Regions from separate parts of the Cytobacillus sp. FSL W7-1323 genome, predicted to be linked through region 2. Evidence: a T-box and tRNA genes for the amino acid it is inferred to sense, from the RefSeq annotation. Region 2 holds a T-box; the other regions hold tRNA genes.
What was found. The T-box of region 2 lies ahead of trpS (tryptophan--tRNA ligase). A T-box ahead of a tRNA ligase gene usually reads a tRNA of that ligase, here a tRNA-Trp.

Region 1 (10,123 bases), 200 kb from region 2:
CATCTTTAGCCGTCACAATCGTCGTATGGTCAAAACGACCATCTCCTTGAAAATCATAACAAATGACATCTCCTAGCAATAATTCCTCAGGACGCTCCACTTCTTTCGCTCGTAATCCAATTGTCGAGTTAGCTAAATGAATACGCATAGAATGAGCTACACTCCAACTATAGCTCCAATTCTTACTGCGCATCCACCACCCCGTTCCCCTAGCAGGAAATCCGCGCATCGGGGCTCCTCCTGCATGTAGACATTGAGAGATATAATTCGTACAATCGACATCAAATGCATGAAACTGTGGATTATGGCTATTCCACCATTTTTCTGCGTATTGTACCGCTTTTCTGCGGTCAAAATGAAATGGATAAGATGAACGCGAATCTTCCTCTAAGATATCAACCGTGTCTTGATCATAAAGAACCAACTTTTCTTTATCCTCAACGAGCGTTTCTTTATAAAACTCAGCCACTCGTTCTTCCACCTCTTCTTCAATATAAAAAGTCTTTCCTTGCTTAATTAAATATTGAAAATGCGCCTTATACGAAATATATTTACTATCTTCTTGAATGTGCGGCTCTCCTTTGATTTTTCCAATTGCCTTTGCCTTTACGATACTTGCTCCCCTTTTTTCTAAACTTCTTTTTTTATTTTTTATCTTCATACAAGTATGAATAGATTCTCTCTCATTGCTGACACATTGCCTGACTCTTTTTTCTAATAGTTCTTGCAATTGTTCTTTCATCGTATCACTCCCTCCATTAACATGCATATGTTCATAAGAGGGGTTTAACGATAAAAAAAGAGAAAGTAATCGCATTACTTTCTCACATACTACATAATAGGATTAAACATCTTTAAACCTTTTTCGATTTCTTGTTGGACTTCAGGATCCTCTTCTGTAGCTTGCATTGCTTGTAAAGCTTTTTCTGCCTCTTCGCCTCCAATTTTCCCTAATGCCCATGCTGCTGTTCCTCTAATTACTGGTCGTGGGTCTTTTTTCATTAACATGATTAAATCTCCCACAGCTGATTCATCCTTAAAATGAGCTAGAGCGATAATACTATTTCTCTGAATAGGTTTCCTCCCTCTCCACGAACCAGAAAGACGACCAAACTTCTCCTTAAACTCTCTATTGCTCATATGAAGTATCGGTTTTAACAAAGGTTTGACAATTTCTGAATCTGGCTCCATTTCTTCATGAAAATGAAAATCCTTGCCTTTATTTTCTGGACAAATCGTTTGACAAGTATCACAGCCATAAATTCGATTCCCTAATTCTTCGCGAAACTCATCGGGCATAAATCCTTTTGTTTGCGTAATAAAGGAAATACAACGTTGCGCATTTAGTTGCCCGCCTTGAACGAGTGCACCTGTAGGACAAGCATCAATACATTTCGTACAAGTCCCACACTTTGACTCTAGTGGCTCGTCCGGTTCAAAAGGAATATTTGTGATGGTTTCACCTAAATAGACGTAAGAGCCGAATTCAGGTGTAAAGATAGAACAATTCTTTCCACTCCACCCTATACCCGCTCGCTCAGCTACAGCACGGTCAGATAAAGCACCTGTATCGACCATTGATGTAAATCGGACATCAGGAACAAGCTCTTCCAAGTAGGCTTCTAACTTACTTAGACGATCCTTCAACACTAAATGATAGTCATCTCCCCAAGAAGCACGGCAAAAAATACCTCTTCTCTCACCCGGTTTACTCACTACGCGCTCTCTCATCTTTGTTGGATAAGCTAGGGCAATACTAATAATCGACATCGGTTGATCCATCAATAACGCAGGGTTGACTCTCTTTTCTATATCAGGCTCTTCAAAACCTGATTGGTATCCGAGCTCTTGTTGTTTCATTAATCTATTCCGCAAACCATCAAAAGTTGATGCAGTGGTAAATCCAATCTTATCTATTCCAATCGTCTTACTATATCGAATGATTTCTTCTTTTAGTTCAGCTATATTCAAGGATTATTCACTCCTCCTTGGTTTTCCATGTGATTCATCTTCCCTCTCATGATAAACTAGTTATTATAAAATCAGGAGGTGTAAACATTGGTAATCAACATATCAAAAGATTTAAAGACCTTATTCCCTCAATTCAAAATAGGCATCATTACATACAATCATATCACTATATCAGGTTCTCCCCAAATGGTAAAGGGCCGCTTACAACTCTTTCAAGAGTCATTATTTTTTGATCTTGAAGAAAAGAATATAACTGAATTTGCAGGGATAAAAGAATGGCGAAGTATTTTCAAACAAACAGGTAAAGACCCCAACAAATATCGTCATTCTGCTGAAGCAATGTATCGAAGAATTAAAAAACAGAACTACCTACAGAGCATCAACAGTGCCGCTGATATTAATAATTTTTTCTCATTAAAATACGAAGTCCCGATTGGCATATACGATTTAGATTGTATCAACGGAAATATTGATGTGAGAATCGGAGCTGATGGAGAAGTTTACGGAGGATTAAACGGACGTGATAATTCACTAAAAAACTTAATTATTTTAAGTGATTCACTTGGGCCATTTGGTAGTCCATTTGTAGATTCTACTAGAACAAATGTTAATGAACAGACAACCAATGCATTACAAGTCGTCTTTTTAAGACATTCAATTGAAACAGTTGAGGCACAAGCACTGCTCAACTCACTAAAAGATATGTTTATCCAAGTTCATGGAGGTAATGGTCAAGTTGAGGTAATAGTTTAAAAAAATAATATCCTATTTTTCTACAGCATTAAATTTGGCTATAGAAAAAATGCACCCCACTTGTTAGATTGTGTCTAGCAAGTGGGGTGCATTTCACTCTTTATTTTGTTCGATTTTTAAGTCTATTATTTCTTAGCCATTAAATATAGAAAATACGGCGCCCCAATAAATGATACAATTACTCCCGCTGGTATGCCAATCGTATCAAGTAAAACTCTGCCAACCGTATCTGCTGAAAGTAAAAGTAAGCCCCCAAACATTGCCGCAACAGGCAAAAACAACTGATGTCTAGGACCGACTAAGCTTCTTGCAATATGGGGTGCTAACAAACCGATAAATGCTATACCACCACTAACGGATACTGACGCAGCTGCCAAGGCCACGGAAGCCAATAACAGTATATACCTTTCCTTATTCGTTTTAACTCCAAGACCTACAGAAAGCTCTTCATTTAAAGCCATCGTATTTAGCGTATTTGATTTAAAGTAAATGAACGGGATTAATATTGCAAGCCAAGGAAGGAGAGCAAAGACAAATAACCAATCATCTCCCCATATTCTCCCTGCAGCCCAGTTGGCGAAGAAATCATACTCTTCTCTAGCCATTTTAGAAGCAAGAGTTAACAATGCACCATTTATAGCAGCAGCTAATCCTACACCAACTAAAAGCATTCTACCAGGTTGAATGCCCTCCCCTCTCTTGTAAGAGAGAAGGTAAATGAATATAGCGGTAATTAATCCTCCAATTAAAGCGAATAGTGGCAACAAATATAAATGATTGCCTGTACTATTTCCAAATAACAAAACAAAGAAAACGACAAACAAACCGGCACCTGAATTAATTCCTAGTATTCCCGGATCTGCTAACGGGTTCCTCGTAATACTCTGTAATATTGCCCCCGACAAAGCTAAACCCATGCCTGCGAGCACCGCAATCAGTATCCTCGGCAATCTAAAGGTAAATAAAATCAGGTTTTCCTTCGCCGTTCCATTACCAAGTAATGTTGGCAAAAGACGATCGGGACTTAAAGAGGCAAATCCTGTTGCTACACTAATTGTAAAGATAAGCAATAGTAACACAAACGTCGAGATAATGATAATAATTGAACGTTTAAAGTGGCGGGCACTAATCATATTAATGATCTCCCCTTTCTTGCAAGGTACAAGAAGAAAGGTAGGCCAAGTATTGCTACAATTGCTCCCATTGGTGTTTCAAAAGGAGGATTAACCATTCTTGCTGCCGTATCGGCTAAAACTAAAAACACACTACCTATTACGGCTGAACACGGAATAATCCATCTATAATCCGTACCGACTAAAAATCTCACGATATGAGGAATTAATAAACCAACAAAAGCAATCGCCCCAACAAGAGAAACCGCGGCACCTGCTAATATAAGAACAACCGTCATGAGCACAGCCTTAACAATAAAAGTTCTTTGCCCTAAGCCTTTAGCCACATCTTCTCCAAAGCTTAATACAGTCAAACTTCTTGAGAGCATGATGGCAATTATAATACCGAAAAGTACTGTAGGTGTAACAATTTGCAACTGTGCCCATGTTGTTCCTGAAACGCCACCAGCAGTCCAAAAGGCAATACTTTGTGATAATTTATTTATAAGTGCTATCCCTTCTCCAATCGATGAAAGAAATGCAGTAACTGCCGCACCAGCTAACGTTATTTTTAGTGGACTCATCCCACCTCTTTTCATTGCGCTAAATCCAAATACTAAGCAAGCAGCAATCCCTGCTCCAATAAATGAGAATAACATAATAATCATATAATTTGTATTGCCTACATACGAGAAGGCAATCGCTAGTCCTAAACTTGCACCTGCATTTAAACCTAGTAAACCCGGATCTGCTAAAGGGTTTTTTGTCATTCCTTGCATAATGGCACCACTAACAGCAAAAGCCGCGCCGACAACAGCAGCTCCTAGCTCACGAGGTAATCGTATACTTCTTATAATTTGGTGGTCTTCGTTTCCTTGTTCATAAGCAAATACAGCTTGCCAAACATCTGCAAATGAAATACTCGCTGCTCCAACCGAAATAGCCAAAACTAAGCTACCTACTAAAAGTAGGCAGCTTAGTACTAGAATAATAGAAGCAATTGCAGGACGTGCATATATTTTCTTTTCCTTTGCTTCATTAAAAGTATTATTTTTCATTATATTACTTAGCCCCAAGTAAATTTTCAACGATAAATGCTAATTCTTCTTCCAATGAAATGGGATCATTGAAATAGAAAGAAGAAGAGTCAAATGTAAACACGCGGTCATTTTCCACTGCTGGGATGCCTTTCCAAACATCTGTTTCAGTAAAGGAATTATCGGCTCCTTGTCCATCTCCTAGGAAAATATAATCTCCAGCATATTTTGGTATGACTTCTGAAGATATAGCTAAGTACCCTGGTCCAAATACTTCTTCTTCTACCGCTTTAGGTGCTTTTAAACCAAGTGCTTGATAAATGATTTCTGTTCCGCGTCCCCAGTTCTCACCATACACATACATGTCTTTACCAAATGTCTCAAATACCATAATAGTCGCATCATCACCAATTGCCTCTTTTACTTTCTCACCTTCAGCAGCTGTCTTTTCTTTCCACTCTTCCACCCATGCTTGTGCTTCCTGCTCTTTTCCTAACACCTTACCTATTTCAAGGTGTTGATCTAAATAGCCATATTTTTCATAAGTTAATGTGACGGTTGGCGCGATTTCTTTGTATTTATCTAAATTTTCGTCAGTTGAATATGCAATAATTAAATCTGGTTCTAATTCTAATAATTTCTCTACATTATCTGCTGTAATGACTTCAGAATCTTTCAGTTTATCACCATAAAATTTGTTCGCTTTAGACCACTCATCTATTGCTACTGGCGTAATCCCTAATGATAGAACATTACCAGTGTAAGCCATAGATGCTACTCTTTCAGGATTAGCTGGTAACTCCATTTCTCCATTTTCTGATTTATATGTAAATGTTTCTTTTTCCGTTTCCTTACTGCCTTCACCTGACGATTCATTCCCACCATTTCCGCAAGCTGTTAAAACTAATAATAGAATAAAAAATAAAAATACCAATTGCTTTTTCAAGTTCTCCATCCACCTTTAAAATAATAATCATTCTCAATTATAGTCAAAAAAAGAAGCAAATCATTAAACGACTTGCTCTTGAACTACCATCCTACTATCAATTAAATCATAAGTTAAGCAGATTGGTTTTTGTGTACGTGGATCAATACCAATTTCTGCATCAATATTAAATACTTCTCTTAAAATCTGCTTATTCATAACTTCCTTCGCAGCACCATTTTTAATAATTTTTCCTGCTCTCATAGCAATTAAATAATCAGCAAACCTTGCTGCATGGTTTAAATCATGAATAACCATAACAATTGTTCTATTTTCTAATTGATTAAGCTCTTTTAACAGTTCTAATACTTCCAATTGATGACACATATCTAAATATGTAGTCGGCTCATCTAATAAGATTATATCAGTCTCTTGAGCCAAAGCCATCGCGATCCATACTCTTTGCCGCTGTCCACCAGACAATGCATCTACTTCTCTATCTTTAAATTCTGCAATTCCTGTTACTTGGAGTGCCCAATCTATCACCTGGCGATCTTTTGCTGTTAATCTCCCCATACCCTTTTGATATGGAAATCTTCCATAAGATACTAGCTCTGAAACCGTTAAGCCTTCAGGAGCATCAGGAGATTGAGGAAGAATGGCCATTTTTTGTGCAATCGCTTTTGTCGATTCCTTACTGATTTGCTTACCATCAAGATATACAGACCCAGCTTTGGCTTGGATAATTCTTGCAATCGTCTTTAAGACAGTCGATTTACCACAACCATTCGGCCCAATAATAGCCGTAATCTCACCGTCTGGTATCATCATGTTTAAGTTCTTCACAATCTCTCTATCACCGTATGCAATTCTTAAGTCTTCAGTAAATAATCTAGACAAGGTCATTCACTCCATCCGAACATTTTAGATCATCATCATGTCATTGATAATGATTATCAACTTCAAAGAAAATTTTATCTAATAAAAGCTATCCTGTCAACCATCAATACGAAAAGTTTTCATTTCCAACATATTTCTTGTTAACCAACCTGTATTCTGCATATATTTTTTAAGGAGAATGCATTTCTCGTTACTGAAGCCTTTCATCCATTCTCTTCACTCATTATGCACTTCGTTAAGGTTAGTAAAAAACAACAAAACTAATCACTTCAACTAAAAAAAACTGTAGACAATCTGCTAATAAATAGAGATTGTCTACAGTCCTTAACTTCCATATAAGCGGGTGAAGGGAATCGAACCCTCATCATCAGCTTGGAAGGCTGAGGTTTTACCACTAAACTACACCCGCAAATACCGGTGGTCGGGGTCGAACCGACACTCCGTGATGGAACACGATTTTGAGTCGTGCGCGTCTGCCAATTCCGCCACACCGGCAAATATTCTTTTATTTAATTATGGTGCCGAGGACCGGAATCGAACCGGTACGGTAGTCACCTACCGCAGGATTTTAAGTCCTGTGCGTCTGCCAGTTCCGCCACCCCGGCATGAGGTGTATAAAAATGAGTGAATATGTATTGGAGGCGGCAACCGGATTTGAACCGGTGGTGAAGGTTTTGCAGACCTCTGCCTTACCACTTGGCTATGCCGCCATCAATATAAATAACTACTTGGAGCGGAAGACGGGATTCGAACCCGCGACCCTCACCTTGGCAAGGTGATGTTCTACCACTGAACTACTTCCGCAGATCTGGCTGGGCTAGCAGGGTTCGAACCTGCGAATGACGGAATCAAAATCCGTTGCCTTACCACTTGGCTATAGCCCATTTGTATATTCTATGCATGAAAGCAAAAAATGTGAATTTAAAATAATGGGGCGGCTGATGGGAATCGAACCCACGAATGTCGGAACCACAATCCGATGCGTTAACCACTTCGCCACAACCGCCATAATTGGCAGGGGTAGTAGGAATCGAACCCACATCAAAGGTTTTGGAGACCTTCGTTTTACCATTAAACTATACCCCTAGATGGTGGAGGGGGGCAGATTCGAACTGCCGAACCCGAAGGAGCGGATTTACAGTCCGCCGCGTTTAGCCACTTCGCTACCCCTCCATAAAAAACAATGCCGGCCAGAGGACTTGAACCCCCAACCTACTGATTACAAGTCAGTTGCTCTACCAATTGAGCTAGGCCGGCAAATGGTGGCTCAGGACGGAATCGAACCGCCGACACAAGGATTTTCAGTCCTTTGCTCTACCGACTGAGCTACTGAGCCAAAACTTATACGTTTTACAATATGTTTTAAATTAATTTGTGTGAATTTATGTAGTGGCGGTCCGGACGGGACTCGAACCCGCGACCTCCTGCGTGACAGGCAGGCATTCTAACCAACTGAACTACCGGACCAAATTGCGGGGGCAGGATTTGAACCTGCGACCTTCGGGTTATGAGCCCGACGAGCTACCGGACTGCTCCACCCCGCGATAATATGAATGGTGGAGGATGACGGGATCGAACCGCCGACCCTCTGCTTGTAAGGCAGATGCTCTCCCAGCTGAGCTAATCCTCCAAAATGGTGACCCCTACGGGATTCGAACCCGTGTTACCGCCGTGAAAGGGCGGTGTCTTAACCGCTTGACCAAGGGGCCAATTTATATGTTTAATGGCGGAGAGCAAGGGATTTGAACCCTTGAGACGGCTATAAACCGCCTACACGATTTCCAATCGTGCTCCTTCGGCCAGCTCGGACAGCTCTCCATTGGCTCCGCAGGTAGGATTCGAACCTACGACCGTTCGGTTAACAGCCGAATGCTCTACCACTGAGCTACTGCGGAATAATTTAATAGTATGTATGCCCGGCAACTTCCTACTCTCACAAGGGGACAGCCCCTAACTACCATCGGCGCTTTAGAAGCTTAACTTCCGTGTTCGGTATGGGAACGGGTGTGACCTTCTCGCTATCGCCACCGGACTTTTTAAAGACATATATTATTATAACGTCTTTAATAAAATTTTCAAGAGAAATTTTAAATCATTCTCTGAAAACTAGGTAATGTTGAAGAAGATTGTTTTGAGTAATCGCCTGAATGCGTGCTGACGCGACTACTTACGTAGTGCTGTCTAGCTGCGGCGGCTTGAAGCCGCCCGCATTTCGTATTGTCCAGCTACAGCGCCTAGGTAGGCGCTTTCGCTTTTCGTTTTTGGTTAAGTCCTCGATCGATTAGTATTAGTCAGCTGCATGTGTCCCCACACTTCCACCTCTAACCTATCAACCTGATCATCTTTCAGGGATCTTACTAGCTTGCGCTATGGGAAATCTCATCTCGAGGGGGGCTTCATGCTTAGATGCTTTCAGCACTTATCCCTTCCGCACATAGCTACCCAGCGATGCCTTTGGCAAGACAACTGGTACACCAGCGGTGCGTCCATCCCGGTCCTCTCGTACTAAGGACAGCTCCTCTCAAATTTCCTGCGCCCACGACGGATAGGGACCGAACTGTCTCACGACGTTCTGAACCCAGCTCGCGTACCGCTTTAATGGGCGAACAGCCCAACCCTTGGGACCGACTACAGCCCCAGGATGCGATGAGCCGACATCGAGGTGCCAAACCTCCCCGTCGATGTGGACTCTTGGGGGAGATAAGCCTGTTATCCCCGGGGTAGCTTTTATCCGTTGAGCGATGGCCCTTCCATGCGGAACCACCGGATCACTAAGCCCGACTTTCGTCCCTGCTCGACTTGTAGGTCTCGCAGTCAAGCTCCCTTGTGCCTTTACACTCTACGAATGATTTCCAACCATTCTGAGGGAACCTTTGGGCGCCTCCGTTACTCTTTAGGAGGCGACCGCCCCAGTCAAACTGCCCACCTGACACTGTCTCCCATCCCGATAAGGGATGTGGGTTAGAATTTCAATACAGCCAGGGTAGTATCCCACCGACGCCTCCACCGAAGCTAGCGCTCCGGCTTCTAAGGCTCCTACCTATCCTGTACAAGCTGTACCAAAATTCAATATCAGGCTACAGTAAAGCTCCACGGGGTCTTTCCGTCCTGTCGCGGGTAACCTGCATCTTCACAGGTACTATAATTTCACCGAGTCTCTCGTTGAGACAGTGCCCAGATCGTTACGCCTTTCGTGCGGGTCGGAACTTACCCGACAAGGAATTTCGCTACCTTAGGACCGTTATAGTTACGGCCGCCGTTTACTGGGGCTTCGATTCAAAGCTTCGCGTGAGCTAACCTCTCCTCTTAACCTTCCAGCACCGGGCAGGCGTCAGCCCCTATACTTCGCCTTGCGGCTTCGCAGAGACCTGTGTTTTTGCTAAACAGTCGCCTGGGCCTATTCACTGCGGCTCATCAAGGCTTTA
Region 2 (10,123 bases):
TGGACAAGATATTTCAAGTTTGAAAGGAAAAACTTTAAGAGCAATTCGCAAAGATTTTCAAATGGTTTTCCAAGATCCATACGCCTCACTTAATCCAATGCAAATGGTTGGGGACATCGTCTCAGAACCGCTCGTTAATTTTAGAGGGAAATCAGTGAAAGAATTAAAAGAAGAAGTCATGGATCTCCTTAATAAGGTCGGACTTCCGTCAGATGCTTATTATAAATATGCTCATGAATTCTCTGGTGGTCAAAGGCAAAGGATTGGTATTGCGCGAGCATTAGCACTACGTCCAAAGCTAATTATTGCGGATGAACCTGTATCAGCACTTGATGTATCTGTACAGTCCCAAGTATTGAATCTCTTAAAGGAACTGCAAAATGAATTTCAATTAACATTTTTATTTATTGCACATGATTTGAGTGTTGTTAAGCATATGAGTGATCGAATTGCTGTGATGTATTTAGGTGGAATTGTTGAAGTAACTGATAAGAATAGTATTTTTGCAGAACCACTTCACCCATACACACAAGCTTTGATTTCGGCCATACCTGAGCCGGATCCGAGAAAGAAGAAACAGAGAATTATCTTAGAAGGTGATGTACCAAGTCCGGCCAATCCTCCAACGGGTTGCCCGTTTCATCCACGCTGTTCACATGCCATGAAAGAGTGCATGGAAGTGAAACCGACTTTAAAGGAGGTGAAGGCTGGTCATAACGTAGCTTGTCATTTATATAACTAAAAAATCATTTAGGGGGAGAACAATGAAAAAGAAATCTTTTTGGTTAATTTCGTTATTACTCGTATTCTCTATGTTTCTAGCAGCTTGTAATAGCGGGAACGAAACGAGTGGGAATGAAAAAGATGGAGATAAAGACGAAGCCAACACTGGTGAACCGGTTGAGGGTGGAAATGTGACAGTAGCAGTGACATCTGCTCCAGAGGGTGTATTAGAGCCAGCATATTATGGCAGTGCGATTGATGCCGAAATCTTGAATTTCATGACTGATGGTATTTATTCAGTAAATGACGAATTAGAATATGAACCAGACCTTGCCACTTGGGAAATTAGTGATGATAAGCTCACTTATACGTTCAAATTTAAAGAGGGCGTAAAATGGCATAATGGTGAGGAACTAACAGCAGAAGACTACCAATTTGCATTGGAAACAATGGCTGATCCTGAGTATACTGGCCCACGTTTTAATTATGTAGAAGGTATTAAAGGAGCTAAAGAAAAAAAGGATGGAAAAGCGGAGACAATTGAAGGAATTGAGTTAGTTGACAAATATACGATTGCAATTACATTTGAATCTGTAAAAATCAATAATCTTGAAAATCTTTGGTCTTATCCAATGCCTAAAAAGCATTATGAGGGAGTGGCTATAGCAGAGCTTGGTGAATCAGAACAAGTTAGACAAACACCAGTAGGTCTAGGAGCATTTAAAGTTAAGTCTGTTAAAGCTGGTGAATATGTAGAGTTAGAGAAGTTTGTAGATTACTATAAAGGTGAACCAAAACTTGATGGAGTAGTAGTCAAAGTGATTGATCCGGCAGTAGCAAATGGTGCCCTGCAGAATGGTGAAGTTGACATTATGGGCGTTGCTCCTGCACAAGTAGAAGAACTTGAAACGATGGAACATATCACAGTTGAAGAAACAAAAGGTGTAGGGTATTCTTATATCGGTTTAAGGTTTGGTCACCGTGATCAAGAAACACGTACAAATGTTGATGATTTTGACAAATTTAAAAGCAAAGAGTTACGCCATGCCTTAATTCATGCTCTTGATCGTCAAGCGATGATTGATGCGTTCTTATCAGGTAAAGGTACAGTATCTAACACAGTTATTCCTTCAACTTTCTGGATTGCAGCAGAGGAGTCAGAATTAAATCAATATGAGTATGATCCAGAAAAAGCGAAAGAGCTACTAGCTGAGGCCGGCTATAAAGACGTTGATGGGGACGGTTTTGTAGAAGATCCTGAAGGAGAACCATTCTCCATTTCATTTGGTCACTATGCTGGGAATGCAACATTTGAAGGTCGTTCTCAAGCAATCATCCAATCATGGAATGATATTGGCGTAAAAACGGAATTAGCGACTGGATCATTAGTCGAATTTAACTTATACAATGATATGAAAGATAAAGATGATGAAGCGTTAGAAGCATTTTTTGGTTCATGGAGTACTGGCTCTGATCCGGATCCATCTGGCCTATGGGCGAATAATGCAGAGTGGAACTATGGACGTTGGGTAAATGAAGATAATCAAAGGTTGCTAGATGAAGGTTTAAGCGAGAAAGCGTTCGACAAAGAATATCGTAAAGAGGTTTATGTTGAATGGCAAAAACTTATCAATGAAGAGCTTCCTGGTATTCCATTATGGGAAAATCTAGATTTATATGGTATTAATAAGCGCCTTCAAGGAGTTCATATTAATGCTGTAGGTTACAACGAAACAAATACACATGAGTGGTATGTAACTGAATAATTAGACAAGCGAACTTTTAAATGATAAGGGGAAATGGAACATGCTGCAATATTCACTTCGAAGAATATTAGGTATGATACCGTTACTATTCCTTACCTCTGTTGTGGTTTTCTCCCTGGCGAAGTTTATGCCAGGGGACCCTTTTGGGGGGGAAATTGATCCATCAAATACGAATCCCGAATATATTGAAGATATGAGAGAAAAGTTGGGCTATAATGACCCTATACATATTCAATACTGGAGATGGATTACTAATTTCGTTCAAGGAGATTTTGGTAACTCAACAGCGCATAAAATGCCTGTATACGATTTAATCATTGACCGAATGCCAAATACGATTTTTCTCGCAATTATTGCACTGATAATTACATATATCTTTGCCTTTGCTATGGGGATGTATGCTGGTAGAAAGCCATACACCTTAGGAGACAATCTTATAGCAGGATACAACTATGTAGGTTTAGCGATTCCATCTTTCGTTGCTGGAATTATAGCGATTTATTTTTTCTCTTTTCAATTAGGTTGGTTTCCTTTTGCCGGTTCAGTAGAGGTAGGGTTACAGCCAGGCACATGGGAATACTATGTGAGTCGAATGCATCATGTGCTATTACCTGCATTGATTCTAGGTTTAATGGGAACAGCATCTTATACGCAATTTTTGAGAAATGATGTTATTGAGAACAGTAGAAAAGATTATGTCCGAACAGCAAGAGCAAAGGGAACGAGTGAATCATCCATTTATAATAAACATATTTTAAGAAACTCAATGATTCCATTAATTACATTTTTAGGGTTTGATATAGCTACATTAATAGGTGGAGCGGTTATTACTGAAACAATTTTTACTTATCCAGGAATCGGTCTATTGTTCCTTGAGTCTGTTAATAGAAGAGATTATGCGGTGTTGATGACAATTACCATGCTGCTTTCATTTTTAACATTAATAGGTAACTTAATTGCGGATTTACTCTACGGTATAGTTGATCCTAGGATTAGGTTAGGATAGGGGGCAATTATGGTGAAAGCTTCTTTAAATACAAATCAAGTAATAGTAAAATCAAACCAAAAACAACTATCTCCATGGAAAATTGCCCGCAATAAATTTCTCAAAAACAAGATAGCAATGACGAGTTTAATTATATTTACTGCGTTTGTCTTGCTCGCTATTTTTGGACCAATATTCACCACACAAGATATCTCTAGAATTAATTTTATGTCAATGAACCTGGAACCTTCAGCAGAGCACTGGTTTGGCACAGATACAAATGGTAGGGATGTATTCACCAGAATGGTTTATGGAGCTAGGACATCGTTGTTAATTGGCTTGTCTTGTATGGTACTAATTATATCTATTGGTACAATTGTCGGAGCTATTGCTGGATATAATGGTGGAAAGATTGATCAAATATTCATGCGTATTACAGATTTTGTTTTGAATTTTCCATTTTTAATATTTGTTATTGTATTAAATACGATATTAGTAGGGAAAGTATCAGGAGTATGGACATTGATCTTGGTCATCAGTTTCCTTAGCTGGGGAGGAGTTGCCAGAATTGTCCGAAGCCGTTTTCTTTCGGAAAAAGAGAATGAGTATGTTTTAGCAGCAAAATCAATTGGTACGAGGCCGATAAAGATTATTATTAAACATATATTACCGAATATAGCCTCAACAATTATTGTCCAGGCTACATTAATGTTAGCAGTAACAATTGTTGCTGAAGCAGGTTTAAGCTTTTTAGGTTCTGGTGTTCCAGCAAATATACCTAGTTGGGGTAATATGTTATTTGAAGCCCGTGATTCTGACGTATTAAGAAATAAAACGTGGATGTGGGTACCGCCCGCTGCAGCTATTACAATCACCATACTAGCAATAAATTTCATCGGAGAAGGCTTAAAAGACGCTCTTAACCCTAAATCTAGAAGGTAAAGGCCTAGCAGGTAAGTCTGAAAAAGAATGCAATTGACCTTTTAAGGTAATTGCATTCTTTTTTTTGGGGAGAAAACGGTTATATGCTTTGTAATGAGTGGGGATTTAATTATTTACTATTTATTCTAAATTATATTAATATTTATTTTAGTGAATAATAAATGAATATTATAACATTTACTTCCATATTAAATACGCTGTATATAGCAAGTATATTTCAATATAAAGTACAAATTGCTTTCTAATCAAAGGTAAAAAAAGAATAATAATGGATTAGATTGTAAAAGAAAGGAATAAAAACAGAGTTGTTTGCCCATACTTATTGACAAATAATCATGCGAGTGGGGGTTAGGAAATGTTATATCTTCATGATGTTTGGGTGAACTGGTTTGAAGGGGAAGAGAATGGTTACAATGTTTGTCAATTTCATGAATGGCGAAAAGATGATGCAGTTGAATTATTGGATCAAGTACCATTACTAAGGATCACACCAGCACTATTTCATTATATTGAAAATGATTTATCTGAATTACCACAACAGCTATTGAATGACGTGTATCAAAAAGCGTATTTAAGAAAAAATCATGAAAGAGTGCAATTGGATTATTGTTTTGTCATTACTGATGGGACAAGCATTATGGCCGTTGATACAATAGGGTATCATATTCCAATTCGAAAGAGTAGATTGATACCAAGACAAGAACAACTTACATATGAAATGATTTCTAATCACGATGAAATGGAATATACTTTTGAACAAAAGCCGAGTCTAAAAAGTTTCCACATTCTCTCTCCAGATCCAGAATTAATGAAAGGCCTGACAAGGAAGGAAAGGCAGCTCAAACAATTAATGTTTATGGCACTAGATCAACTTCATAGTTCAGAAAATGAAGCGGAAATTCGCTATTGGTTTACAGAATGGATGCCTGAAGAGTATAAAAGTATTCAATCAATGGGTTTCCATGATGCATGGATGAATTTATATGAAGACAGTAAGATAGGTTGGTCTAAGAAACATGAAAGATTTTGTGAGAATATCATTAAAGGTCAACCTTTTTTTGAGAAGTTATGGGAAATGGAGAATGGTTCAAAGGTAAATTAAATCAAAAAGGGACGCTCAATTTAATTTGAACGTCCCTTTTTTTATTTCCTTTTTCTTCCTAATCCCATAGCGTTTTCCATCTTTTTAACCATTTTACCTGCAACTTTATTGGCAGTTTCTGCTCCTGCATCTAATATCTCATCTAATTCTGCTGATTCCATGAGATGATGATATTTATCTTGAATAGGTTTTAAGTGGCTAATAATTACAGTTGCTAAATCCCCTTTGAAATCACCGTACCCTTTTCCTTCATATTTATTCACAATATTTTCAATTGATTCGCCTGAGAATATCGAGTAAATCGTTAATAAATTTGAAACGCCAGGTTTATTCTCTTTGTCAAAAGCAACGATGCCATCAGAATCTGTTACTGCGCTTTTAATTTTCTTTTCAATTTGTTTCGGTTCATCCAAAATAGAGATAAATCCTTTTTTATTAGGGTCAGATTTACTCATTTTTTTCGTTGGATCTTGAAGTGACATGATTCGTGCGCCCACTTTTGGAATGCTTACTTCTGGAATCGTAAAGATGTCATTGTATTTTTTGTTGAATCTTTCTGCTAAGTCTCTTGTTAATTCTAAATGCTGTTTCTGATCTTCTCCAACCGGGACAATATCTGTACCATATAATAGGATATCTCCAGCCATTAGTGGTGGGTAGGTTAATAAGCCTGCTGAGACAGCTTCTTTACCAGCAGATTTATCTTTAAACTGCGTCATTCTTTCTAACTCACCGATATAAGAAATACATTGTAACATCCATGCGGCTTGTGCATGTGCAGGTACTTCGGATTGAACGAATAGAGTTGCCTTATTTGGATCTAAGCCTACCGCAACATAAAGTGCTGCTAGGCTACGGATATTGTTTCTTAGTTGTAAGCGATCCTGTGGAACAGTGATAGCATGTTGATCGACGATACAAAAGTAGCAATCATATTCATTTTGCAGCTCAACAAACTGTCTTAATGCCCCGATATAGTTACCAATTGTTATTGTTCCACTGGGTTGAATACCAGAAAAGAGTGTTTTTTTCATCATAATCCTCCTATTTGCTATGAGAAATGAACATATAAAAAGACCACTCATCCCTAAAAAACCTAGGGACGAATGGTCCGCGGTGCCACCCTAATTATTCACATATGTGAATCTCTTAAAGACAGATAACGTTAGTCTAACGTGAATCGATATATTCATGCTCAAAAAGTCCATTCGATTTAATAGGTTGCTTATTCTCACCTACCATAAGCTCTCTTAAAACCATCTTAAATGTACTACTCTTTTCTCACAGCAATTTGTATTATTTATTTGTAATCATAATATAATATATGTAGAAGTAAATCAAGTGAGCGTTATAACAGCAAAAAAAATTTTTATTTGTTATATACCAATAAAAACTTATGAAAACCCTTACATGACAATAATAATACATGTTTCGACATTTTTTTGAAAAAATATAGATAATTTAGATTATTTAAAACGGGCTTGAAATAAACTTTTAAAGAAACTATAATAAAACCTACCAAACGACATCTTTACAAACATATTACATTTTGTTCGGTTACAGGTAGATGGAATGATGAAAAGGTGAGTTTATCGTAGTCTAATAGATACAAATTTTAATATTCAAGCTGAATTATCTGAATAGAGGGAATTTGTTCTATCAAAATAAACTTACTTTCCTTAGTATGCATAAAGGAATCAACTCTTTTTTTATAATAAAAATTGTTTGATTTTTTCATCAATCTACTCTATGTGAACAACTGTTATTTCTGTGAAGAATCGTTTGAATTAAAAATAGGGGGTTTCACCGTGAAAAAAAGATGGTCAATCTTTTTAAGTATGCTACTTTTAGCTAGCATGGTTCTAGCAGCTTGCGCTGGCGGAGGCGATGACAATGCAGATGGTGGCGATGGAGGTAGTGATGTACCTCAAGAATTAAAAGTAAATATTAATACTGAACCACCTTCATTAAATCCAGGTTTGGCTGAAGATTCTACTTCTGGTACTGTTCTTCGTAACGTATTAGAAGGATTAACTCGAATTGGTCAAGACGATAAACCAGCAGCCGCTATGGCAGAAGATTGGGAAATCTCAGAAGACCAAAAAACATACACATTTAATATCCGTGAAGATGCACAATGGTCAAATGGAGATCCTGTAACTGCAGAAGATTTCGAATATGCATGGAAATGGGCATTAGACCCAGCTAATCAATCAACATATGCGTATCAACTATATTATGTTGAAGGTGCAGAAGCTGCTAACACAGGAGAAGGTAGCTTAGATGATGTTGGCGTTAAAGCTGTAGATGAAAAAACTTTAGAAGTTACACTAGCAAACCCAACACCTTACTTTCTTGAACTAACAGCTTTCTATACTTATTTACCAGTAAATAGTAAAATCGCAAAAGAAAATCCAGACTGGGCAACAGATGCTGGTGAAAATTATACGACAAACGGACCTTTCCACTTAGCTGAATGGTCTCATAGTGACCAAATCACTCTTGAAAAGAGCGACACTTATTGGGATAAAGACACTGTAAAATTAGATAAAATTGAAATGTATATGATTAATGATCCAAATACTGAATTATCTATGTTTGATAATGGTGAATTGGATTGGGCAGGTTCTCCGACAGGAGCTCTTCCAACAGATGCAATGCAAGCACTTAAAGATGATGGTAGATTAGAAACACAAGCAATTGCCGGTGTTTATAACTACAAATTCAATACTACTATTGAACCATTAGATAATGAAAATATTAGAAAAGCTTTAACTCACGCAATTAATCGTGATTCAATTATTAATAACATTACACAAGGGGAACAACTTCCAGCTATGGCAATCGTTCCACCTACGATGTTCCCAGAAAATGAAGAAGGGTACTTCCCTGATAATGATGTTGAAACTGCTAAAGAATTCTTAAATAAAGGTCTTGAAGAATTAGGATTAAGCGATGCATCAGAATTACCAGAAATCAAGCTTTCTTATAACACATCTGAAGCACATCAAAAGATTGCTCAAGCCATTCAAGATATGTGGAGTGAAAATCTTGGAATTAATGTAACTCTAGATAATGCTGAGTGGAATGTTTTCCTTGATAGTGTAAATAGTGGAGACTTCCAAATTGCTCGTATGGGTTGGTTAGGTGACTTCAATGACGCTATGAACTTCTTGGAAATGTACAAAGATGCTGACGGTGGAAATAACAACACTGGTTGGGAAGATCCTGAATTCCAAAAATTACTTGAACAATCACAAACTGAAACAGATGCTGAAAAGCGTCAACAATTATTAAAGGATGCAGAGGCAATCTTTATGGAAGCAATGCCGGTTGCACCAATTTATTTCTATACAAATAACTGGGTTAAAGATGATAACCTAAATGATGTTTTTGTATCTGGATTAGGCGATGTTCAATTTAAGTGGGCTCACTTTGAATAATTTGATCTTTTAAATGTAAGGTATATGGGATGAAACTTCCTATATACCTTCGTTCTTGTAATAGGTATTATCCTTCTAATGGTAAAAATGTATTATATTATCTATTATGAGCTTTGCAGTTGTAGACATACTGACCTCAGTAAAATCAATTGGAGGTGTTGGACAATGACGAAATATATAGGAAAACGTCTGTTATATATGATAATTTCATTATGGCTAATTGTAACGGCAACATTTTTCCTTATGCGCATTGCACCTGGAAACCCGTTTGCTTCAGAAAAGAAACTACCACCAGAAATTGAAGCGAATTTACAAGCACATTATGGCTTAGATCAGCCATGGTATCAACAATATTTTGATTATCTAATCAATGTAGTAACGTGGGATTTTGGCCCATCTTTTAAATACAAAAGTCAAACAGTTAATGATTTGATCACAGAAGGATTCCCTGTATCTTTTGTATTAGGCTTTCAAGCAATACTAATTGCCGTTGCCTTAGGTGTTTTATTTGGTGTAATCGCTGCTTTAAGGCAAAATAAATGGCAAGATTATTCAACAATGGCTGTTGCTGTTTTAGGAATATCCGTGCCATCATTCATTATGGCAACATTTTTACAATATTTCTTAGCAATAAAATTGCAAATATTCCCGGTAGCTCGTTGGGAATCATTTATGCATACCATTTTGCCAGCTCTTGCACTTGCAGCAGGACCGATGGCTTATATCGCAAGACTCACACGATCTAGTATGATTGAGGTATTAGCAAATGATTATATTAAAACTGCTAAAGCAAAAGGCTTGAGCGGTGGAGTAATTACAGTTAAGCACGCAATGAGAAATGCTCTTCTTCCGGTAGTTACTTATTTAGGACCATTAACTGCTGGTGTTTTAACAGGTAGCTTTGTTATCGAGAAGATTTTCGGTATTCCAGGGTTAGGTTTCCACTTCGTAACAAGTATTACAAATCGTGATTATACAGTAATAATGGGTGTGACAGTGTTTTATAGTATTCTTTTACTATTAGCTATTCTCCTAGTGGATATTGCGTATGGAATCATCGACCCAAGGATTAAACTAGCTGGGAAGAAAGGAGAATAATAAATCATGCAAAGTGCGAATGATAAATTCAAAGTTGTCGGCACACAATTAGATGATGCCGAAA
Region 3 (10,123 bases), 2.2 Mb from region 2:
GAGCGCTAGCTTCGGTGGAGGCGTCGGTGGGATACTACCCTGGCTGTATTGAAATTCTAACCCACATCCCTTATCGGGATGGGAGACAGTGTCAGGTGGGCAGTTTGACTGGGGCGGTCGCCTCCTAAAGAGTAACGGAGGCGCCCAAAGGTTCCCTCAGAATGGTTGGAAATCATTCGTAGAGTGTAAAGGCACAAGGGAGCTTGACTGCGAGACCTACAAGTCGAGCAGGGACGAAAGTCGGGCTTAGTGATCCGGTGGTTCCGCATGGAAGGGCCATCGCTCAACGGATAAAAGCTACCCCGGGGATAACAGGCTTATCTCCCCCAAGAGTCCACATCGACGGGGAGGTTTGGCACCTCGATGTCGGCTCATCGCATCCTGGGGCTGTAGTCGGTCCCAAGGGTTGGGCTGTTCGCCCATTAAAGCGGTACGCGAGCTGGGTTCAGAACGTCGTGAGACAGTTCGGTCCCTATCCGTCGTGGGCGCAGGAAATTTGAGAGGAGCTGTCCTTAGTACGAGAGGACCGGGATGGACGCACCGCTGGTGTACCAGTTGTCTTGCCAAAGGCATCGCTGGGTAGCTATGTGCGGAAGGGATAAGTGCTGAAAGCATCTAAGCATGAAGCCCCCCTCGAGATGAGATTTCCCATAGCGCAAGCTAGTAAGATCCCTGAAAGATGATCAGGTTGATAGGTTAGAGGTGGAAGTGTGGCGACACATGTAGCTGACTAATACTAATCGATCGAGGACTTAACCAAAAACGAAAAGCGAAAGCGCCTTGCACAGGTGCGACAAGCATAAGACAGATTTGACAGGAGGTTGTTCTTTAACCTCATGACAAATTTGACTTATGACCTCGAGCACCTAGGCGCCGCAGCTGGACAGAACTACGTAAGTAGTATCCTACAGCACGCATTCAGGCGATTACTCAATAAATATCTTCTTCAACATTACCTAGTTTTGAGGGAACGATTCCCTTACAATTTCATAGTCCGGTGGCGATAGCGAGAAGGTCACACCCGTTCCCATACCGAACACGGAAGTTAAGCTTCTCAGCGCCGATGGTAGTTAGGGGCTGTCCCCTTGTGAGAGTAGGACGCTGCCGGGCAAACTACCCCAATTTTTGGGGTTATTTTTTGGCCCCTTGGTCAAGCGGTTAAGACACCGCCCTTTCACGGCGGTAACACGGGTTCGAATCCCGTAGGGGTCACCATTTTGGAGGATTAGCTCAGCTGGGAGAGCATCTGCCTTACAAGCAGAGGGTCGGCGGTTCGATCCCGTCATCCTCCACCATTTTTGTGTTTATTTGCCGGCCTAGCTCAATTGGTAGAGCAACTGACTTGTAATCAGTAGGTTGGGGGTTCAAGTCCTCTGGCCGGCACCACTCGTCCTTTGTACGAGCCATTAGCTCAGTTGGTAGAGCATCTGACTTTTAATCAGAGGGTCGAAGGTTCGAGTCCTTCATGGCTCACCATTTATATTTGCGGGTGTGGCGGAATTGGCAGACGCACCAGACTTAGGATCTGGCGCCGCAAGGCGTGGGGGTTCGACTCCCTTCACCCGCATTAGTATTTTATAATGGATATTTGCGGAAGTAGTTCAGTGGTAGAACATCACCTTGCCAAGGTGAGGGTCGCGGGTTCGAATCCCGTCTTCCGCTCCATATGCGCCCGTAGCTCAATTGGATAGAGCGTTTGACTACGGATCAAAAGGTTAGGGGTTCGACTCCTCTCGGGCGCGTTTTATTTCGGGAAGTAGCTCAGCTTGGTAGAGCACTTGGTTTGGGACCAAGGGGTCGCAGGTTCGAATCCTGTCTTCCCGACCACGAATACTTTTTAGGGGCCTTAGCTCAGCTGGGAGAGCGCCTGCTTTGCACGCAGGAGGTCAGCGGTTCGATCCCGCTAGGCTCCACCAATTTAATTTTTAACAATATATTTTATGGCGGTGTAGCTCAGCTGGCTAGAGCGTACGGTTCATACCCGTGAGGTCGGGGGTTCGATCCCCTCCGCCGCTATTGCTTTTTTATTAATGGAGGAATACCCAAGTCTGGCTGAAGGGATCGGTCTTGAAAACCGACAGGGGTGTTAAAGCCCGCGGGGGTTCGAATCCCTCTTCCTCCGCCATTAATATTTATTATCGCGGGGTGGAGCAGTCCGGTAGCTCGTCGGGCTCATAACCCGAAGGTCGCAGGTTCAAATCCTGCCCCCGCAATCTGGTCCGGTAGTTCAGTTGGTTAGAATGCCTGCCTGTCACGCAGGAGGTCGCGGGTTCGAGTCCCGTCCGGACCGCCATTTACATATTTATTATTTTGGCTCAGTAGCTCAGTCGGTAGAGCAAAGGACTGAAAATCCTTGTGTCGGCGGTTCGATTCCGTCCTGAGCCACCATTTAGTCTTTTTTGGAGGGGTAGCGAAGTGGCTAAACGCGGCGGACTGTAAATCCGCTCCTTCGGGTTCGGCAGTTCGAATCTGCCCCCCTCCACCATCTAGGGGTATAGTTTAATGGTAAAACGAAGGTCTCCAAAACCTTTGATGTGGGTTCGATTCCTACTACCCCTGCCAATTATGGCGGTTGTGGCGAAGTGGTTAACGCATCGGATTGTGGTTCCGACATTCGTGGGTTCGATTCCCATCAGCCGCCCCATTTTCAAACATTTTATTGGGCTATAGCCAAGTGGTAAGGCAACGGATTTTGATTCCGTCATTCGTAGGTTCGAACCCTACTAGCCCAGTTATGGCAGCATAGCCAAGTGGTAAGGCAGAGGTCTGCAAAACCTTTATCCCCGGTTCAAATCCGGGTGTTGCCTTTATGCCGGTGTGGCGGAATTGGCAGACGCGCACGACTCAAAATCGTGTTCCTTCGGGAGTGTCGGTTCGACCCCGACCACCGGTATGTTAAAGTTCTTAAATGCGGGTGTAGTTTAGTGGTAAAACCTCAGCCTTCCAAGCTGATGATGAGGGTTCGATTCCCTTCACCCGCTTAAATAGGGGCCTATAGCTCAGCTGGTTAGAGCGCACGCCTGATAAGCGTGAGGTCGATGGTTCGAGTCCATTTAGGCCCACCATTTATATTATTCCGCAGTAGCTCAGTGGTAGAGCATTCGGCTGTTAACCGAACGGTCGTAGGTTCGAATCCTACCTGCGGAGCCATACATATTTTAGTTTGCGCCTTTAGCTCAGCTGGATAGAGCAACAGCCTTCTAAGCTGTGGGTCAGAGGTTCGAATCCTCTAAGGCGCGTCAAAGCTCTTAAATCTTCTATAAGGTTTATGAGCTTTTTTTGTATGATTAATTTTAAATTAAGCTTCTAGGCATCTAGTTGAAAGCTTTGTAGATAAGTACAAAAAAAAAGCTTCCATGAATGGAAGCTAAAAAGGGGGATTTACACTTGTAATAGAAGTTTCTCCAAATAAATCTTTTTTTATACCTATATTTTCTTTATTTTACATATTTCTCTCATTAACAAATTATTTCACTTTTCTAACACATATTATTAGTAATATAGATGAGAAAGATTAGATGTTTAAGAAAGAGGGGCTTTTTATGAAGAAGTGGATATCAACCTTTTCTGTAATTATGATTATTTTTCTTGCTGCTTGTGGAAATGCAGAGAATGATGCAAACTCTAGTGGTGGGGAAGGATCAGTTCCTGCTGCAATCGATGCCAGTATCTCGATACCAAGTCAGATTAAAAGGAACGAAGAAGTACGCTTGGAAGTTACTGTTACTCAGGGAGACGAGTCTGTGGAAGATGCAGATGAAGTAAAATTTGAATTGTGGGAAGATGGGAAAAAGGATAATGGTGAATTAATAGAAGCAGAACACGAGAATGATGGCAAGTACGTTGCATCCTATACATTTGAAAAAGATGCTATCTATCATATTCAGTCACATGTCACCGCAAGAAGTATGCACACTATGCCTAAAGTTAAAGTGGCGGTAGGCAGTGCTGAAATAGATAACGAAGAAGAAAATCAAGGCCACAGCGCACATGAGCATGATGGAAATGTAGCGATACATATAAGTCCTACTGCTGATATTAAGACGAATGAGGAAACTCCATTTGATATTCATATTACTAAAGAAGAACAAGGACTTGAAGAGGCAAATGTGAGGTTAGAAATCGTTCAGTCAATTGATGATCATCAGGTGGCATGGGTAGATGCAGTAGAGGAAACTAGTGGGATGTATACAGCAGCACATGCATTTACTGATAATGGAACATACAAGATTGTCGTTCATGTAGAAAATGATGAAGGATTACATGAACATAGTGAATTTGAGGTCATAGTAAATTAACAGTAGAAGAAAGATATTTGCATATGCAAATATCTTTTTTATCTTATTTAATAATGTACTTTTGTTTTCATGTTACGCAAGTGAAGTTGCCTTTAATATTGATGAATTTTATACTAATCATAATCAAACTTTCACACTATAAAGAAGAAGCCCTTTATAATAGAAGTAAGTAATTGAAATCAGGAGAGAATAACAAATGACAAATACTCATTTATTTTTTAATACAAGCATTGGTAAACAGAAACCTAATAGTATAAGGAATAAAGAACAAGTGTGTCCGTTCTGTCAGAGAGAACAATTGACGAAGATTATTGCGGAGGATGGTCCAATCATTTGGTTGGAGAATAAATATCCCGTATTAGAAAATGCTCATCAAACGGTCTTAATCGAGACAGATCAGTGTGACACGGAACTTTCACAGTATGATGACAACCATTTAGTCAGATTGATTACATTTGGTTTAGACAATTGGTTAAGTATGGAGAAAAGTGATAAATATAAATCTGTGATTTTTTTCAAGAATCATGGTCCTCATTCAGGTGGAAGCATTGCTCATCCTCATATGCAAATTGTAGGTTTATATGATGTCGTATATCAAAATAAGGTGCAGGCTGACGATTTTGTAGGAGAGTTAATTGATCAACATGGTGATACTGAATTTTCTTTATCTAATAAACCACGTATTGGTTTTTATGAATTTAATGTTAAATTAGGACAGAAAAAGGATATCGCAGCGTTTGCTAAATATATTCAAATGGCAACCAAATATATTTTGAGGGATTTTCCTTTTACATGTAACAGCTATAATCTATTCTTTTACCATTTCGAGAATGAAATATTTGCAAAAATTGTCCCTCGATATGTAACAAGCCCTCTTTTTATCGGATATTTCTTGCCACAAGTACCTAATAACATCATGTGGATGGTGAAGGATATTCAAAGTAAATATGTACAATTATAATATGCATTTTTTCTTTGTTACAAAAAAGAAATATACGTAGCTGTTGTGATTTTCATCTAAAAAAAATATAATGAAGTATTGTACACAGATTATTTTTAATGAAGAGCCTTTGTTTCATAAGGAGATTGATTAATGACTTCTAAACGAACGACAACATCGAGAATTGATTATACTTTAGTTCTTATTTTATTTTTATTGTTTTTAGTGAGCTGTATTTCTATATATAGTGCACAAACGACTGAACAATACGGTGAGAATTTTTTACTAAAACAAATTGTATGGTATGTAGTGGGAATAGGGATTATACTAGCAGTCATTACATTAGATGCTGAACAATTAAAGAAAATTTCTTGGTATGCTTACGGTTTTGGACTATTGCTACTTGGGTTTCTTGTTGTCGCACCTGAAAGTATTGCTCCTGTAATTAATGGAGCGAAATCATGGATACGGCTGCCTGGTCTTGGACAAATACAGCCTGCTGAGTTAGTAAAGGTTTTTCTCATATTAGCTTTAGCCAGGGTCATCGATGACCATCATCAAAAGACACAATTAAAAACTGTGAAAACAGATTTTTTCCTATTATTTAAAATGCTAATTGTTACTGGGTTCCCTTTGTTACTCATCATGCAACAACCAGATTTGGGGACTTCCTTGGTAATTTTAGCGATTTTGCTCGGAATGGTTTTTATCTCAGGTATCACTTGGAAAATACTTGCGCCTATTGTAAGTGTAGGTGTAACTTTAGTTGTTGGTATTTTTTATTTTGTATTGTGGCATCCAGAGTTGTTGGAGAAATATTTGGGAGTAAAGGAATACCAATTGGGGCGAATTTATTCTTGGATCGATCCTTATAATTATCAAAGTTCTACAGGTTTTCAACTAACGCGCTCCTTACTTGCAATCGGTTCTGGTGAGACAACAGGAAAGGGCTACGGCACAAGAGAAGTTTACTTACCAGAAAGTCACACAGATTTTATTTTTAGTATCATAGGAGAAGAGTTCGGTTTTATTGGGGCAAGTGTGGTTGTTAGTTTATTTTTCTTATTGATTTATCATTTGACTAAAATAGGTATTAGTACGAGAACGCCATTCTATACATATGTTTGTGTAGGGGTAATTAGTTTAATAACTTTCCATGTCTTTCAAAATATCGGAATGACAATTGGTGTTTTACCGATTACAGGAATCCCACTACCGTTCATTAGTTATGGAGGAAGCTCACTAATGGGCAATATGCTCGCTATGGGGCTAATTTTTTCAATTGGATTTCATAGTAAACGGTACATGTTTTCCAGATCTTCGTAGGAAAAAGAAACCCGAGAATTTTAAATTCTCGGGTTAATGCTGTTAGATAGATGCACCAGTATCCAGTATAATTACCTTCGCATCAACTTTAATGTTTAAGTCAGGATATCCCTTTTTCCATTCTTTATAATCAAAATTGCGTATTTTTGTGCTATAAACCTTACCTATTCCGATTGGATCGGCATTATCTTCTTGAAATGACTGAATAAGCGCTGAACATTCATTTTTTATTTTCTTATTGATAAAATTCGTTATCTCTTTTATTTTTTTATCATCCAAATTATTTCCTGAATATTCTTTTATATTACCTTGGACCTTAATTTTAATGGTGATGTTTGTTGGATCCTTTTTATCTAATTTATATTTATGGTTGGAATGTATACTTTTAATAGCCACTTTTTGACCATCCGGCAAGTCGATAGAGAAATCACCTCTACTATAACGATCAACGAGTAATTTAAAATAAAATAATTTATCACTAGGAAGAATTTTATATGCAGCATCATCTTTGAATAATGATATGCCGGCTAGTTCTATTTCTTGCTCATTGATTTTTTTGATATGTGGTAAGAAGATATCCTTCCCTTCTTGATAAAAATCTCTCATAAATAAGGTTAAGTTCGTTTTAGGTAAATCTCCATAGTCAACATTGTGTTCAATTAAGTCAGAAATAAAAGTTCCATTCCCTTGAGGGCCATATTCACCTGTTAAAATTTCCTCCGTACTACTATCAGTGGTTGCAAAGTAGATTCGTTTTCCAATTGAAGCATCTCGTTGATAGGCGTCCACATAAACAGTTAATCCACGTTCGGCAATGGCAATATTATATAATGTAAGCCTTAAACCACCGACTACAATTGGATTGGGTGATTGCCGGTTTGCTTTATACAGTGTCTCTCTCCTGAGATCACCGGTTGTTGTAACAGTTTTGTTCTCTACACTCATTTCTTTGTTGAATACTTCCATAAGAAAGGTTGTCTTTAACAAATGCTCATCTTTCGTATCAGGGTCAAAGCCAGTTGCGACTGCGATATTGAGTTCATCTATTATTCTTTTTTGTACACATCCAGTAAGTATAAACAGGGAGCAAATGATACATATCCATTTTTTCATGTTTTCTTCACCTTCTTTATAATGAGGGATAAACAGTACAAAAAGGGAATATAAACAAATACAAAAGCAACAGACACCAGTTCAACCACTTGATTAAACCTTTCAATATCTAAGCCCTTCTCAAAAAAAGTAACGATAATAACAGAGATGACTGAAATCAGTATGGAACCTTTTCTTTGCTTTAATTTAGTGGCTCTTTTAAGTAACCTTGAAGCAATCCAAAGGGAGAGACATATATTCGGTAGTAGTATTAAACACCAATTGGCAACCCCAATATACTCAAAGCGTTCAACAAATGGAAATTGCACCATTTGCCACATAGAAAGTGTAGCCCAAATCGTATTTTCTAATTGCTTTTTTGAGAAATAAGCAAAAGCAATTATCGCTAATATCGTATAAAAAATTGTCGTGGTGGCTACTCCGATATGTGCCCATTTTTTCGATTTCTGCGGTTGGTTAATAAAAGGATAGATAAATAAAATTGCTTCAAATCCAACAGAAGTTAGTGACATATGATAGGAAGCTTGTAATAATTCGGTGATTTTATGTTGCCAAATCGGTAATAAGTGGGTGAAGTCAGCGTACTTTAGCGTAAAGGTGAATGTGAATACTAAATAGGCTGGTAAAATGGTTCCAAAAAAACAAACACCCACAACTGTCCTAAGTCCACCGTATACAATATATATTGATAGAAGTAAGAACAATACCGAAAACGCAAAATTATTTATATCTGGAAACATCCATATTTGAATAACTTCGATAAAATTCAATATAAAGGAAAGAAGGTAAGTGATATAAAATAAAACAAAGGCGAAGCTTGCCACTTTACTAATGAATCGCCCAAAAAGAAATTCATGAACGGTAATAATATCTCCATTAACCATTTCACATAATTTGTACATCATCCATAATACAATATGAATATAAACACCTAAAATGAGAATGGAAATCCATGCATCATATCCAGCATAGTCGGCAATAATTCTTTGATATCCTAGAATGCCAATGCCAATTTGCATAGCGATCATCACATAAAAAACGAGATAGGGAGATATTTTTAAGTTATTGGGAATCGTTTGGCTTTGCATATTCATCACCTCTATTAAGGCTAGGGTTATTCATCAATGTCTTTTGGGTTTTCAGCTTTCTTCTTATTGAATCGTTTTGGTTTTTGCGTTCTTAAAACATGTGGACGCCTGTACATTTTTTGTAATGGTGCGCGAATAAGTGTATCCTTCATATCTGCTAATCTAAGCGGGTATATTGGCGCCAAAAAAGGTCTTCCTAGTGAGGTCAGGCGTAATAAGTGGGCAATGAGAATACAGAAACAAAAAAGAATTCCTAATACACCCCAAAATTGTGCAAACAGAAGAAAGGGAAATCGTAAAACCCTAATGGTATTACCCATTTTATAAACAGGTGTTGTAAAGGAACCTAATGCACCTAATGCGACAAAGATTAACAGTACGTTACTAGTAAGACCGGCTTCAACTGATGCTGTACCAATAACAATACCCCCTACGATACCAATAGTTTGACCGACTTTAGTAGGGAGCCGTGCCCCCGCCTCACGCAATAATTCAATCGTTAGCTCAAGGAATAATGCTTCGAGAATCGGGGGGAGCGGAATGGTTCTTCTTGATGTTACTAATAACCCTAATAAGTCTGGTGGTATGAGCTCGTATTGATATGTCATAGCTGCAACGTAAATCGGTGTAACCAATACTGAAAAGACAACAGCAAAAAATCGCACTAAGCGAAAAAATGTAGCGACAATCCAATTGAGAAAATAGTCTTCGAAAGCGCTAAAAAATTCAATTAACGTCGTGGGCGCTATTAACACATGTGGTGAACCATCAACGATTATGGCGATTTTTCCTTCAGCAAGAATAGCTGCTACTCGATCAGGCCTCTCAGTGTCCAGCAATTGTGGAAATAGGGAATTGGAATTATCACTTAATAATTCAACAATATTTGAACTATCAGAAATCGTGTCAATCTCAATATTTTTTATACGTTGTTTCACAGTATCAACATTGTCTTTATTAGTAATTCCTTCTATATGTAAGACAGCTACTTTTGTTTTCGAAAGTTTTCCAACAGTATATTCTTGTGAAATTAATTCTTTAATAGGTAATCTTTTTCTAATCAAGTTTAAGTTTTGACCAATAGCCTCAACAAACGCTTCCTTAGGTCCAATTACAGAAAACTCAATTTCAGGTTGAGTGAGAGAACGGACAATTTCTTTCTGAGCGGCAATAAATCCAAAACGATTTTTATCAGAATCTAGTGTGACAAGTACATATCCATTTAATAACTTTTGTTCTATATCGCTTGGATTTTTTAAAATATGAATATCTGCTATGGGAACTATTCTATGCAAATCTTCCAGTGATTCAAATTTTTTTGTTAAAAGCGCTGGTAAAGCACTTTCCTGAATAATTTG

Region 1: it encodes a tRNA-Trp, which carries the amino acid that the T-box ahead of trpS (tryptophan--tRNA ligase) is inferred to sense. The anticodon was not compared.
Region 3: it encodes a tRNA-Trp, which carries the amino acid that the T-box ahead of trpS (tryptophan--tRNA ligase) is inferred to sense. The anticodon was not compared.

Annotation. Positions count from the first base shown of each region.
Region 1 is NZ_CP151998.1:1,396,342-1,406,464, reverse strand. Features, by position in the region: gene MKX67_RS07330 (amidase domain-containing protein) at 1-742, opposite strand, end outside; gene queG (tRNA epoxyqueuosine(34) reductase QueG) at 832-1,971, opposite strand; gene MKX67_RS07320 (phenylalanine--tRNA ligase beta subunit-related protein) at 2,059-2,724, shown strand; gene MKX67_RS07315 (iron ABC transporter permease) at 2,850-3,857, opposite strand; gene MKX67_RS07310 (iron ABC transporter permease) at 3,854-4,894, opposite strand; gene MKX67_RS07305 (iron-hydroxamate ABC transporter substrate-binding protein) at 4,899-5,819, opposite strand; gene MKX67_RS07300 (ABC transporter ATP-binding protein) at 5,883-6,698, opposite strand; tRNA gene MKX67_RS07295 (tRNA-Gly) at 7,037-7,107, opposite strand; tRNA gene MKX67_RS07290 (tRNA-Leu) at 7,111-7,193, opposite strand; tRNA gene MKX67_RS07285 (tRNA-Leu) at 7,215-7,303, opposite strand; tRNA gene MKX67_RS07280 (tRNA-Cys) at 7,335-7,408, opposite strand; tRNA gene MKX67_RS07275 (tRNA-Gly) at 7,428-7,502, opposite strand; tRNA gene MKX67_RS07270 (tRNA-Gln) at 7,508-7,582, opposite strand; tRNA gene MKX67_RS07265 (tRNA-His) at 7,629-7,704, opposite strand; tRNA gene MKX67_RS07260 (tRNA-Trp) at 7,711-7,784, opposite strand; tRNA gene MKX67_RS07255 (tRNA-Tyr) at 7,788-7,871, opposite strand; tRNA gene MKX67_RS07250 (tRNA-Thr) at 7,883-7,955, opposite strand; tRNA gene MKX67_RS07245 (tRNA-Phe) at 7,959-8,034, opposite strand; tRNA gene MKX67_RS07240 (tRNA-Asp) at 8,089-8,165, opposite strand; tRNA gene MKX67_RS07235 (tRNA-Met) at 8,169-8,242, opposite strand; tRNA gene MKX67_RS07230 (tRNA-Val) at 8,253-8,328, opposite strand; tRNA gene MKX67_RS07225 (tRNA-Glu) at 8,333-8,407, opposite strand; tRNA gene MKX67_RS07220 (tRNA-Ser) at 8,423-8,516, opposite strand; tRNA gene MKX67_RS07215 (tRNA-Asn) at 8,519-8,593, opposite strand; rRNA gene rrf (5S ribosomal RNA) at 8,613-8,730, opposite strand; rRNA gene MKX67_RS07205 (23S ribosomal RNA) at 8,960-10,123, opposite strand, start outside.
Region 2 is NZ_CP151998.1:1,598,597-1,608,719, forward strand. Features, by position in the region: gene MKX67_RS08260 (dipeptide ABC transporter ATP-binding protein) at 1-742, shown strand, start outside; gene opp4A (oligopeptide ABC transporter substrate-binding protein) at 765-2,489, shown strand; gene opp4B (oligopeptide ABC transporter permease) at 2,530-3,495, shown strand; gene opp4C (oligopeptide ABC transporter permease) at 3,508-4,416, shown strand; gene MKX67_RS08280 (YjbA family protein) at 4,772-5,518, shown strand; gene trpS (tryptophan--tRNA ligase) at 5,560-6,552, opposite strand; T-box leader at 6,614-6,812, opposite strand; gene MKX67_RS08290 (peptide ABC transporter substrate-binding protein) at 7,327-8,961, shown strand; gene MKX67_RS08295 (ABC transporter permease) at 9,127-10,059, shown strand; gene MKX67_RS08300 (ABC transporter permease) at 10,066-10,123, shown strand, end outside.
Region 3 is NZ_CP151998.1:3,825,917-3,836,039, reverse strand. Features, by position in the region: rRNA gene MKX67_RS19580 (23S ribosomal RNA) at 1-760, shown strand, start outside; rRNA gene rrf (5S ribosomal RNA) at 994-1,110, shown strand; tRNA gene MKX67_RS19570 (tRNA-Glu) at 1,141-1,215, shown strand; tRNA gene MKX67_RS19565 (tRNA-Val) at 1,220-1,295, shown strand; tRNA gene MKX67_RS19560 (tRNA-Thr) at 1,311-1,386, shown strand; tRNA gene MKX67_RS19555 (tRNA-Lys) at 1,401-1,476, shown strand; tRNA gene MKX67_RS19550 (tRNA-Leu) at 1,486-1,567, shown strand; tRNA gene MKX67_RS19545 (tRNA-Gly) at 1,591-1,665, shown strand; tRNA gene MKX67_RS19540 (tRNA-Arg) at 1,669-1,742, shown strand; tRNA gene MKX67_RS19535 (tRNA-Pro) at 1,751-1,827, shown strand; tRNA gene MKX67_RS19530 (tRNA-Ala) at 1,841-1,916, shown strand; tRNA gene MKX67_RS19525 (tRNA-Met) at 1,943-2,016, shown strand; tRNA gene MKX67_RS19520 (tRNA-Ser) at 2,033-2,125, shown strand; tRNA gene MKX67_RS19515 (tRNA-Met) at 2,140-2,213, shown strand; tRNA gene MKX67_RS19510 (tRNA-Asp) at 2,217-2,293, shown strand; tRNA gene MKX67_RS19505 (tRNA-Phe) at 2,313-2,388, shown strand; tRNA gene MKX67_RS19500 (tRNA-Tyr) at 2,402-2,485, shown strand; tRNA gene MKX67_RS19495 (tRNA-Trp) at 2,489-2,562, shown strand; tRNA gene MKX67_RS19490 (tRNA-His) at 2,569-2,644, shown strand; tRNA gene MKX67_RS19485 (tRNA-Gln) at 2,661-2,732, shown strand; tRNA gene MKX67_RS19480 (tRNA-Cys) at 2,737-2,807, shown strand; tRNA gene MKX67_RS19475 (tRNA-Leu) at 2,812-2,893, shown strand; tRNA gene MKX67_RS19470 (tRNA-Gly) at 2,911-2,981, shown strand; tRNA gene MKX67_RS19465 (tRNA-Ile) at 2,989-3,065, shown strand; tRNA gene MKX67_RS19460 (tRNA-Asn) at 3,076-3,150, shown strand; tRNA gene MKX67_RS19455 (tRNA-Arg) at 3,166-3,239, shown strand; gene MKX67_RS19450 (FixH family protein) at 3,543-4,298, shown strand; gene MKX67_RS19445 (DUF4931 domain-containing protein) at 4,495-5,259, shown strand; gene rodA (rod shape-determining protein RodA) at 5,392-6,564, shown strand; gene MKX67_RS19435 (Ger(x)C family spore germination protein) at 6,607-7,677, opposite strand; gene MKX67_RS19430 (GerAB/ArcD/ProY family transporter) at 7,674-8,765, opposite strand; gene MKX67_RS19425 (spore germination protein) at 8,792-10,123, opposite strand, start outside.